DNA from 4 places in the Pseudomonas sp. MYb118 genome. Region 3 is predicted to be linked to each of the others. Evidence: predicted binding sites of a transcription regulator. Region 3 holds the regulator's gene; each other region holds the start of a gene.

Region 1 (2,182 bases), on a different contig from region 3:
TTTTGTCGTTCAGCGACTCGATGTGCGTGCTCGACGCGCTGAGCAGGCTCGACAGCCGATTCATCGAGACAATGTTGCGATCCACCACCTGCTGGCCGTCCCCGGCGAGGCTGCGTGCCTCGCTGGCCTGACTCGATGCCTGGGCGGCATTGCGCGCGATGTCCTGGGCGGTGGCGCCGAGCTGGTGGATGGCGGCAACGACACTGCTGGTGCGTGAAGCCTGCCGATCGCAATTGAACATCGACGAGTTGGAGGCCGCCACCACCCGCAGCGCCACCTCATTGACCTGCCCGGTGGCCGAGCACACTTCGCGGATGGAACCGTGGATACGCTCGACGAAACGGTTGAACGCCAGGCCCAGCAGGCCGAATTCGTCGTGGTTGTGGACGGCCAGGCGCCGGGTCAGGTCGCCCTCGCCGTCGGCAATGTCGATCATGGCGCGGGTCATGACGTGCAGCGGCCGGATCAGCAGGCGGATCAACAGGCCCAGCAGGGCAATGATGATCACCACGGCAATGACGGTCGCCACCACGGCCGAGGTGCGAAATTGGTTGAGCATGGCAAACGCCTGGTCCTTATCCACCGACAGGCCGATGTACCAGTTCACCGACGCCAGCCCCTTGATCGGGGTGAATGTGACGATGCGGGTTTTGCCATCGACCTGGACTTCGCTGATGTCACTATTGATGCGCGGCGTGTGATCCGGGTAGGCCTGGGCCACGGACTTCATCACCAGGCTTTTGTCCGGGTGCACCAGAATCTTGCCGTCGGCGTTGACCAGGAAGGCAAACCCCATGCCGTTGAAATCCAGCGCATTGAGGCTGTCGATGATCATTTGCAGGCTCAGGTCGCCGCCGACCACGCCGATGTGCCGCCCCTGCACAGCGATGTTCTGCACGATGGAAATCACCTGCTTGCCGGTCGAGACATCGGTGTAGGGCTCAGTCAGCAGCGCAACGCCGCTGTTCTGCGCGCTCTTGTACCAGTCCCGCTCGCGAGGATCGAAGCCTTCGGGCATCGCGTTGTCGGGCCGCATGATGAAAAAACCATCGCTGGCGCCGAGAAAACCGGCGACGAAGGCGCGGTTGAGGGTCTTCTGCTCCAGCAGTTGGGTGATATGGCCCCGGCGTGGGTCGAGTGCGATGTTTTGTGCGAGGTTTTCCACCAGCAGGCTGCGCCCGTTCAGCCAGCTCTGGATATTGTTGGCCGTCACGCTGCCCATTTCATGCAGGTAGTTGTTCAGGTCATTGCGGATCGCGTGGCGTTGCATATAGTCGTTGTAGGACGTGAACGCAGCGAAGGCGAGGGTGACGATGAAGGCGGCCACAAGCAGGATCTTGTGACTGAAGCGCATATTTTTATGCATGGATCGAATGTCCCGATAAGGTCTTGGGACCCACGACGTGCTTTTATATAGGCACGCGACATGGGCGACGGATGAAGTCACGTTGATACGTCCGTCTTCGCCTTAGGGGATTACCAACAACCCTGTTATCGGTCGTCAGCGATCAAAGTTTAATCGAGGCGGGCAAAATGCACGATTCATCGCAACTCGTTATGGGGGCCGACCCTTCAGGCCAGCCGATTGCCCAGGCCATGCGCCTGGCCAACCGCCACGGGCTGGTGGCGGGCGCCACCGGGACTGGCAAGACCGTGACCCTGCAACACCTGGCCGAAGCGTTCAGTGACGCTGGCGTGGCGGTGTTCGCCGCCGACATCAAGGGTGACCTGTGCGGGCTTGGCGCGGCAGGCAATCCCCAGGGCAAGGTGGCCGAACGCATCAATGGCATGCCCTGGCTTAACCACACGCCCCAGGCTTACCCCGTGGCCCTGTGGGACATTCACGGTCAGACCGGTCATCCGTTGCGCACCACCCTCAGCGAAATGGGCCCGTTGCTGATCGGTGCCCTGCTGGAATTGACCGACAGCCAGCAGTCGGCGCTGTACGCCGCGTTCAAGGTCGCGGACCGCGAAGGCCTGCTGCTGCTGGACCTCAAGGACCTGAAGGCGCTGCTCAACCACCTGCGCGAGCACCCTGAATTGCTCGGCGACGACGCCGCGCTGATGACCACGGGTTCGAGCCAGGCGCTGTTGCGGCGTCTGGCGGTGCTGGAGCAACAGGGGGCCGACGCGCTGTTCGGCGAGCCGGCGCTGCAACTCGAAGACATTCTGCAGCCTGCGG
Region 2 (2,182 bases), on a different contig from region 3:
GCGGCGAGGATCGGCACCGTGGAGAACGACGAACCGATGCCCATGGTCACCAGCAGCCCCACCAACAACATCAACAACGCGCCGATGCCCTGGCTGTGGCCGATCCACGCGGCCGACGCCTCGACCAGCGTCTGCACCTGGCCGGTGGCCTTCATCACCTCGGCGAACCCCGAGGCGGCGATCATGATGAAGCCGATCATGGCCATCATCTTCATACCTTCGGTGAACAGGTCGTCGGTATCGCGCCACTTGACGATGCCCGACACCGAGAAGATCAGAAAGCCCACCAGCGCACCGATGATCATCGAGTCCAGCAACAGCTGAATGATGAACGCCGCCGCGATGGCCACGCCGGCCACCATCAGGCTCAGCGGGTTGTACGTCACCGCGACCTGCTCGACCTGCTCGATTTTCGCCAGGTCGTAGACCCGTTTCTTGCGATAGCTGATGAAGGCCACGGCCAGCCCCACCAGCATGCCCAGCGCCGGGATGCCCATGGCGTGGGTGACGTTGATGCCGCTGATATCGACGCCGCTGCGGGCGACGTTGGCCAGCAGGATCTCGTTGAGGAAGATGTTGCCGAACCCCACCGGCAGGAACATGTACGGGGTGATCAGGCCGAAGGTCATGACGCAGGCGATCAGGCGACGGTCCAGTTGCAGCTTGGTCAGCACATAGAGCAGTGGCGGCACCAGCAACGGAATAAAGGCGATATGTATCGGCAGAATGTTCTGTGAAGCGATGGCCACCACCCACAGCAGCCCGATCAGCAACCACTTGACCTGGCGACCACCCGTGGCGTGCTGGCGGTCGACCATGGCCAGGGCCTTGTCCGCCAGCGCGTGGGCCAAGCCGGACTTGGCGATCGCCACCGCGAAAGCGCCGAGCAAGGCGTAGGACAACGCCACCGTCGCCCCGCCACCCAGGCCGCTGTTGAATGCCTTGAGGGTGGCGTCGATGCCCAGGCCACCGCTCAGGCCACCCACCAGCGCACCGACAATCAGTGCGATCACAACGTGCACGCGGGACAGGCTGAGTATCAGCATGACGCCGACCGCGGCAATTACAGCATTAATCATCGTTACTCCAGACAAGCGCAAACACTCCGGCCGGCAGTCTGCACAGGGCCGCCAGCGGAGTCGGGAATGGGTTTTATTAGAGGGCGCGCACTGTGCCGCAGCACCGCCACCTTGTCAAAGTCAACGCGACCGCCTGAGGGCAACAGCCCTGGATAAATTGTTTCGCGGTATTGACGCACGACATAAAGAAAGCGGATTCGCGGCCGTTAAACTGCAAAGTCGCAGATTTTTATCGAGTAAGGATACCTCCATGTCACTCCGACAACTGTCCATTCAATGGAAGATCACCCTCCTCGCCGGCCTCTGCCTGGCAGGTATCGTGACCTTGCTGGTCGGCCTTTCGCTGTATCGCATGGAGCACAGCTCCGAGCTGGTGAAAGTTTCAAGCATGGAAATGCTCAACGAGGCCGCCCAGGCCCGTATCGAATCCCGGGGCGAAATCCAGGCGCTGGAAATTCGCCGGCAGTTCATGGACGCCTATCAATATGGCCACGGATTCTCCCGTCAGGTGCTGTTCCTGCGTGATCAGGCGGAGAAACGCTTTCTCGATGCCTTCGACCTGCGCGAAGACCTGACCCGCCAGGTCAAGTCGGCGTTGCAGGCCAATCCGGAGTTGCTGGGGCTGTCCCTGGTGTTTGAGCCCAACGCGCTGGATGGCAAGGACGAACTGTTCGCCGAGCAGGCGGAACTGGGCAGCAACGACAAGGGCCGATTCGCGCTGTACTGGTCGCAACCGGCCCCCGGCAAGCTGACCTCGATGGCGCTGCCGGAAAGCGACATCGCCGACACCCGCACCGGCCCCAGCGGCGAGCCCGCCAACGCCTGGTTCACTTGCCCGCGCACCTCGCTCAAGCCCTGCGTGATCGAACCCTACTTTTATGAGATCGACGGCCAGAAGGTGCTGATGACCAGCATCGTCTTCCCGCTGATGCTCAACGGCAAAGTCATCGCTTCGCTGTCCGTGGACCTCAACCTCAACAGCCTGCAAGCGGTCAGCCAGGACGCGAGCAAAAAACTCTATGACGGCCAGACCAGCGTCAGCATCATCAGCCCGGCCGGTCTGCTCGCCGGCTACAGCCCCGACGCCAGCAAGCTCAGCCAGC
Region 3 (2,182 bases):
TCGGCAAGACTAACGTGTCAGTGAACTTGTCCCTGGCTCTAGCTGAGCTCGGCCGGCGCGTCATGCTGCTGGACGCCGATCTGGGGCTGGCGAACGTCGACGTTCTGCTGGGGCTGACGCCCAAACGTACCCTGGCCGACGTGATCGAAGGCCGCTGTGAGCTGCGCGACGTATTGCTGCAAGGGCCTGGCGGTATCCGTATCGTTCCGGCGGCTTCCGGCACCCAGAGCATGGTGCACCTGAGCCCGGCCCAGCATGCCGGCCTGATCCAGGCGTTCAGCGATATCGGCGACAACCTCGATGTGCTGGTGATCGACACCGCTGCGGGTATTGGTGACTCGGTAGTCAGTTTTGTCCGCGCCGCCCAGGAAGTCCTGCTGGTGGTCTGCGACGAGCCGACCTCGATCACAGACGCCTATGCCCTGATCAAGCTGCTCAACCGCGATTACGGCATGAACCGCTTCCGCGTCCTGGCCAACATGGCCCAGAGCCCGCAGGAAGGGCGCAACCTGTTCGCCAAGTTGACAAAGGTCACGGATCGTTTCCTTGACGTCGCCCTACAATACGTGGGCGCCGTGCCTTACGACGAAAGCGTGCGCAAGGCTGTGCAGAAGCAACGCGCCGTGTATGAAGCTTTCCCGCGTTCCAAGTGCTCCCTGGCCTTCAAGGCTATCGCGCAAAAGGTCGATACCTGGCCACTGCCCGCCAACCCGCGTGGGCATCTGGAATTTTTCGTCGAGCGTCTCGTGCAACAAACGGCAGGACCGGTGCTATGACAGCCAGCGGTTACAACCTCTACAAGAAGTCGGCGCGTGACGCGCAGTACGAGCTGATCGAGCGTTACGCGCCCCTGGTCAAACGCATTGCCTACCACTTGCTGGCGCGTCTGCCTGCCAGTGTGCAGGTCGAAGACCTGATCCAGGCCGGGATGATCGGCCTGCTGGAAGTGTCGACCAAATACGACGCCAGCAAGGGCGCGAGTTTCGAGACGTACGCGGGCATCCGCATCCGCGGCGCCATGCTCGATGAAGTGCGCAAGGGGGACTGGGCGCCACGTTCGGTCCACCGCAATACCCGCATGGTCAGCGACGCAATTCGCTCGATTGAAGCTAAAACCGGCCGTGACGCTAAAGATCACGAAGTTGCGGCCGAACTCCAATTGAGTCTCGATGATTATTACGGGATTTTGAACGACACCCTGGGCAGCCGGTTATTCAGTTTCGACGATCTTTTGCAGGACGGCGAACACGAAGGTCTGCACGAGGATGGCGCGAGTGCTCATCTCGAGCCGTCACGCGATCTGGAAGATGAACGCTTCCAGGCGGCGCTGGCGGACGCGATTGCCAATTTGCCGGAGCGCGAGCGACTGGTGTTGGCGCTGTACTACGACGAAGAGTTGAATCTCAAGGAAATCGGTGAGGTCCTGGGAGTCAGCGAATCTCGGGTCAGCCAGTTACATAGCCAGTGCGCAGCCCGTTTGCGGGGGCGTTTGGGGGAGTGGCGAGCGCGCTGAAGGCAGTGTGGGGACACTGCGAACGTGGCTGGTGTGGTGTTGAACCGCACCGGTCTCGATCTGTTGTGCTCCAGACAGTCATTGAGTGCTTTGCCAAATTGATTGAAATGGCGCGTCCAGGTGCTGGGCGCGTTTAAGACTGCTTGGAGGTCGAATTGGACAAGAACATGAAAATCCTCATCGTTGATGACTTCTCAACGATGCGGCGGATCATTAAGAACCTGTTGCGTGACCTTGGGTTCACCAACACGGTCGAGGCCGACGATGGCACCACCGCCATTCCGGTCCTCAACAGCGGAAGCATCGACTTTCTGGTAACCGACTGGAACATGCCTGGCATGACCGGCATTGATCTGCTGCGCCACGTGCGCGCCGATGAAAAGCTCAAGCACCTGCCGGTGCTGATGGTGACCGCCGAAGCCAAGCGCGAGCAGATCATCGAAGCGGCCCAGGCCGGTGTAAACGGCTATGTGGTCAAACCCTTCACGGCCCAGGCGTTGAAAGAAAAAATCGAGAAGATTTTCGAACGCATCGGTTGAGTCACGGCGCCACGGGGGAGCTATGGACCACAAAGAATCTTCACTGGGTGACTTCGAGTCGACCCTGAAAAAACACGCGGTCGAACTGGTCGAAAGCCTTGAAAAAGGCAAGTTCGGCGACGCGGTGCAA
Region 4 (2,182 bases), on a different contig from region 3:
CTTGTCACCCTCGCGGGCATCGCCATCGGCGGAGGCCGCAGCCTGGGACGCTTCCTCGGCGTTGTGCGCAACTTCCTGCACGGTGGCGGTCATTTCATGCATGGCGGTGGCCACCTGATCGGTCTCGACTTTCTGGCTGTTCACACCGGCGCTGGTTTGCTCGGTCACGGCAGACAATTCCTCAGCCGAGCTGGCGATCTGGGTGACGCCGTCGCGGATGCTGCTGATCAGGTCCCGCAGGGTGGCGCCCATTCGCTGGATGCCTTGCTGCACTTCGCCCAGCTCATCGCGGCGAGTCACTGGCGCGTTCAGGGTCAGGTCACCGGAGGCGATTTTTTCTACCACCGCCAGGGTCTCGCGCAGCGGATGGGTGATCTGGCGGGTGATGATCACGGCGGCCAATGCGCCAAAGATCAGCGCCAGCAGCGCACTGATGACTTGCTGGGTGCGAGCGACGCTGCTTTCCTTGTCGCGAAATTCGATCTGCACCTGATAGAGGCGGTCGCTGGTTTTTTCGATGTCGGCGGCTTGCGCTTTCATCGCATCACCGGCTGCATTGACCTGTGCGGTGGCGCCGATGAGTTGGCGCAGGGCGTCGCGGTAGGCGCGCACAGCCTTGTCCAGTGGCTCGGCCTGAGCCGCTGCGCTCGGCAAGCGCTGGGCGAGAGTGGCGATGTCGGCCAGGGCCGTTTCGAACTGCTGCAAGGCGTCGCGCTCGGTTTCCGGCGTGAAGTTGGCCAGGTAGCCTCGGACTTTCAGGCGGATCAGCATCAACTGGTCCTTGGTGCCGGTGGCGGCCTTGAACTGTTCCAGGCGCGAAGCATCGTCACCGGATGCGGCCTGCGCGTCGCGGTTGATGGTGTCGACCAGCTCGATGGCGCGATCGGCTGCCACAGTCATGGCGTCGCGCGCGGCGAGTATGATGCGATAGCTTTCGCGCATCTTGTTCAGTGACGCTTGAAACGCATGGGTCGCCTCGCTCTGCTCCTGGAGCAGCTTGACGTTCTCCGGCGCGGTGGAGACCTTGATCAGCGCTTTCTGCTGCTCGATGAAAGTGTCGAGTTTGTTCTGGACGAGGCTGGCGCTGGCGTCGTTGCCGCTGCTGAGCATGTATTCCAGGCGTGCGGCGCGTAGGGCGGTCAGGTCGTTGTTGAGTTGGGTAATCTCACCCATCCGGTTGCTGCGGTCGATGACACCGCCCAAACTGGTCCAGCCGGTCAGCGCGAGAACGCCCGTGAGCACCAGCACTACGCCGAAACCCAGGCCGAGTTTCACATTCACTTTAAGATTTGCGAACCAACTATTCATGAGTTCTCCAGCCGTGTGTGTATGAACCGCTTGTCGCTGGAGCCTCGAATTTTCGGACCCAACCTCCGTTGGATCGGCAGCCAAGGCTGAAGCTAAAGTGCATTCCAGAGCGGTTGTACGATCTCTTTGGGGGAAATAATCGGTTAAAGCCCGTTTTTCATCCGCTGCCCTGTGGCGGCTTTTTTCAATCTGATCAAGGAACGCCCATTGGACCGATTCCAGGAAATGCAGGTTTTTTCCGTGGTTGCCCAAGAGCAAGGGTTTTCGGCCGCATCGCGACGTCTGGGAATGTCGGCGGCCAGCGTGACCCGCGCGGTGGCGGCGCTGGAAAAACGCATCGGCACCTCGTTGCTGACGCGCACCACCCGCAGCGTGCACCTGAGCGAAGCCGGCCAGCGTTACCTGGATGATTGCCGGCGGATTCTGGCCGAGGTGCAGGAGGCCGAGGACTCGGCGGCGGGTAGCCACGCAGAGCCCCGTGGACAGCTGACGATCACCGCGCCGGTGTTGTTCGGCGAGCTGTTCGTCACGCCGGTGGTCGTGAGTTATCTGGCGCAGTTTCCCGAAGTGATCATCAATGGCCTGATTGTCGATCGTGTGGTGAGCATGGTCGAGGAGGGCGTGGACGTGGCTGTGCGCATCGGTGAGTTGCCGGATAGCAGCCAGCACGCGCTGCGTGTCGGTGAAGTGCGGCGGGTGATCTGTGCATCGCCGCACTTTCTGCAAACGCAGGGGCGGCCCATGCATCCTCAGGATCTGGTCCGTGCGCCGGTGATTGGTACGTCCTCCATTGGCCAGCAGCGCCATTGGCCGTTTCATGAAGCCGGCGAAGTGCTCAGCGTGCGTACGGAACCGCGCCTGGTCGTGACCTCTA

The links. Region 3 encodes FliA, which starts transcription of late flagellar genes. Its sites were predicted from a motif close to CTAAAGTTTNNNNNNNNNNNGCCGNTAA; they were not measured.
Region 1: a site for FliA is predicted at 1,492-1,519, ahead of ABVN20_RS07555 (methyl-accepting chemotaxis protein). Genes of this name have one in related genera too.
Region 2: a site for FliA is predicted at 1,262-1,289, ahead of ABVN20_RS27305 (methyl-accepting chemotaxis protein). Genes of this name have one in related genera too.
Region 4: a site for FliA is predicted at 1,379-1,406, ahead of ABVN20_RS13805 (methyl-accepting chemotaxis protein). Genes of this name have one in related genera too.

Annotation. Positions count from the first base shown of each region.
Region 1 is NZ_JBFRXN010000002.1:376,411-378,592, reverse strand. Features, by position in the region: gene ABVN20_RS07555 (methyl-accepting chemotaxis protein) at 1-1,366, opposite strand, end outside; gene ABVN20_RS07550 (helicase HerA-like domain-containing protein) at 1,534-2,182, shown strand, end outside.
Region 2 is NZ_JBFRXN010000004.1:279,752-281,933, reverse strand. Features, by position in the region: gene ABVN20_RS27310 (Na+/H+ antiporter family protein) at 1-1,076, opposite strand, end outside; gene ABVN20_RS27305 (methyl-accepting chemotaxis protein) at 1,330-2,182, shown strand, end outside.
Region 3 is NZ_JBFRXN010000001.1:23,617-25,798, forward strand. Features, by position in the region: gene fleN (flagellar synthesis regulator FleN) at 1-776, shown strand, start outside; gene fliA (RNA polymerase sigma factor FliA) at 773-1,513, shown strand; gene ABVN20_RS00130 (chemotaxis response regulator CheY) at 1,681-2,052, shown strand; gene ABVN20_RS00135 (protein phosphatase CheZ) at 2,075-2,182, shown strand, end outside.
Region 4 is NZ_JBFRXN010000002.1:1,722,620-1,724,801, reverse strand. Features, by position in the region: gene ABVN20_RS13805 (methyl-accepting chemotaxis protein) at 1-1,308, opposite strand, end outside; gene ABVN20_RS13800 (LysR family transcriptional regulator) at 1,516-2,182, shown strand, end outside.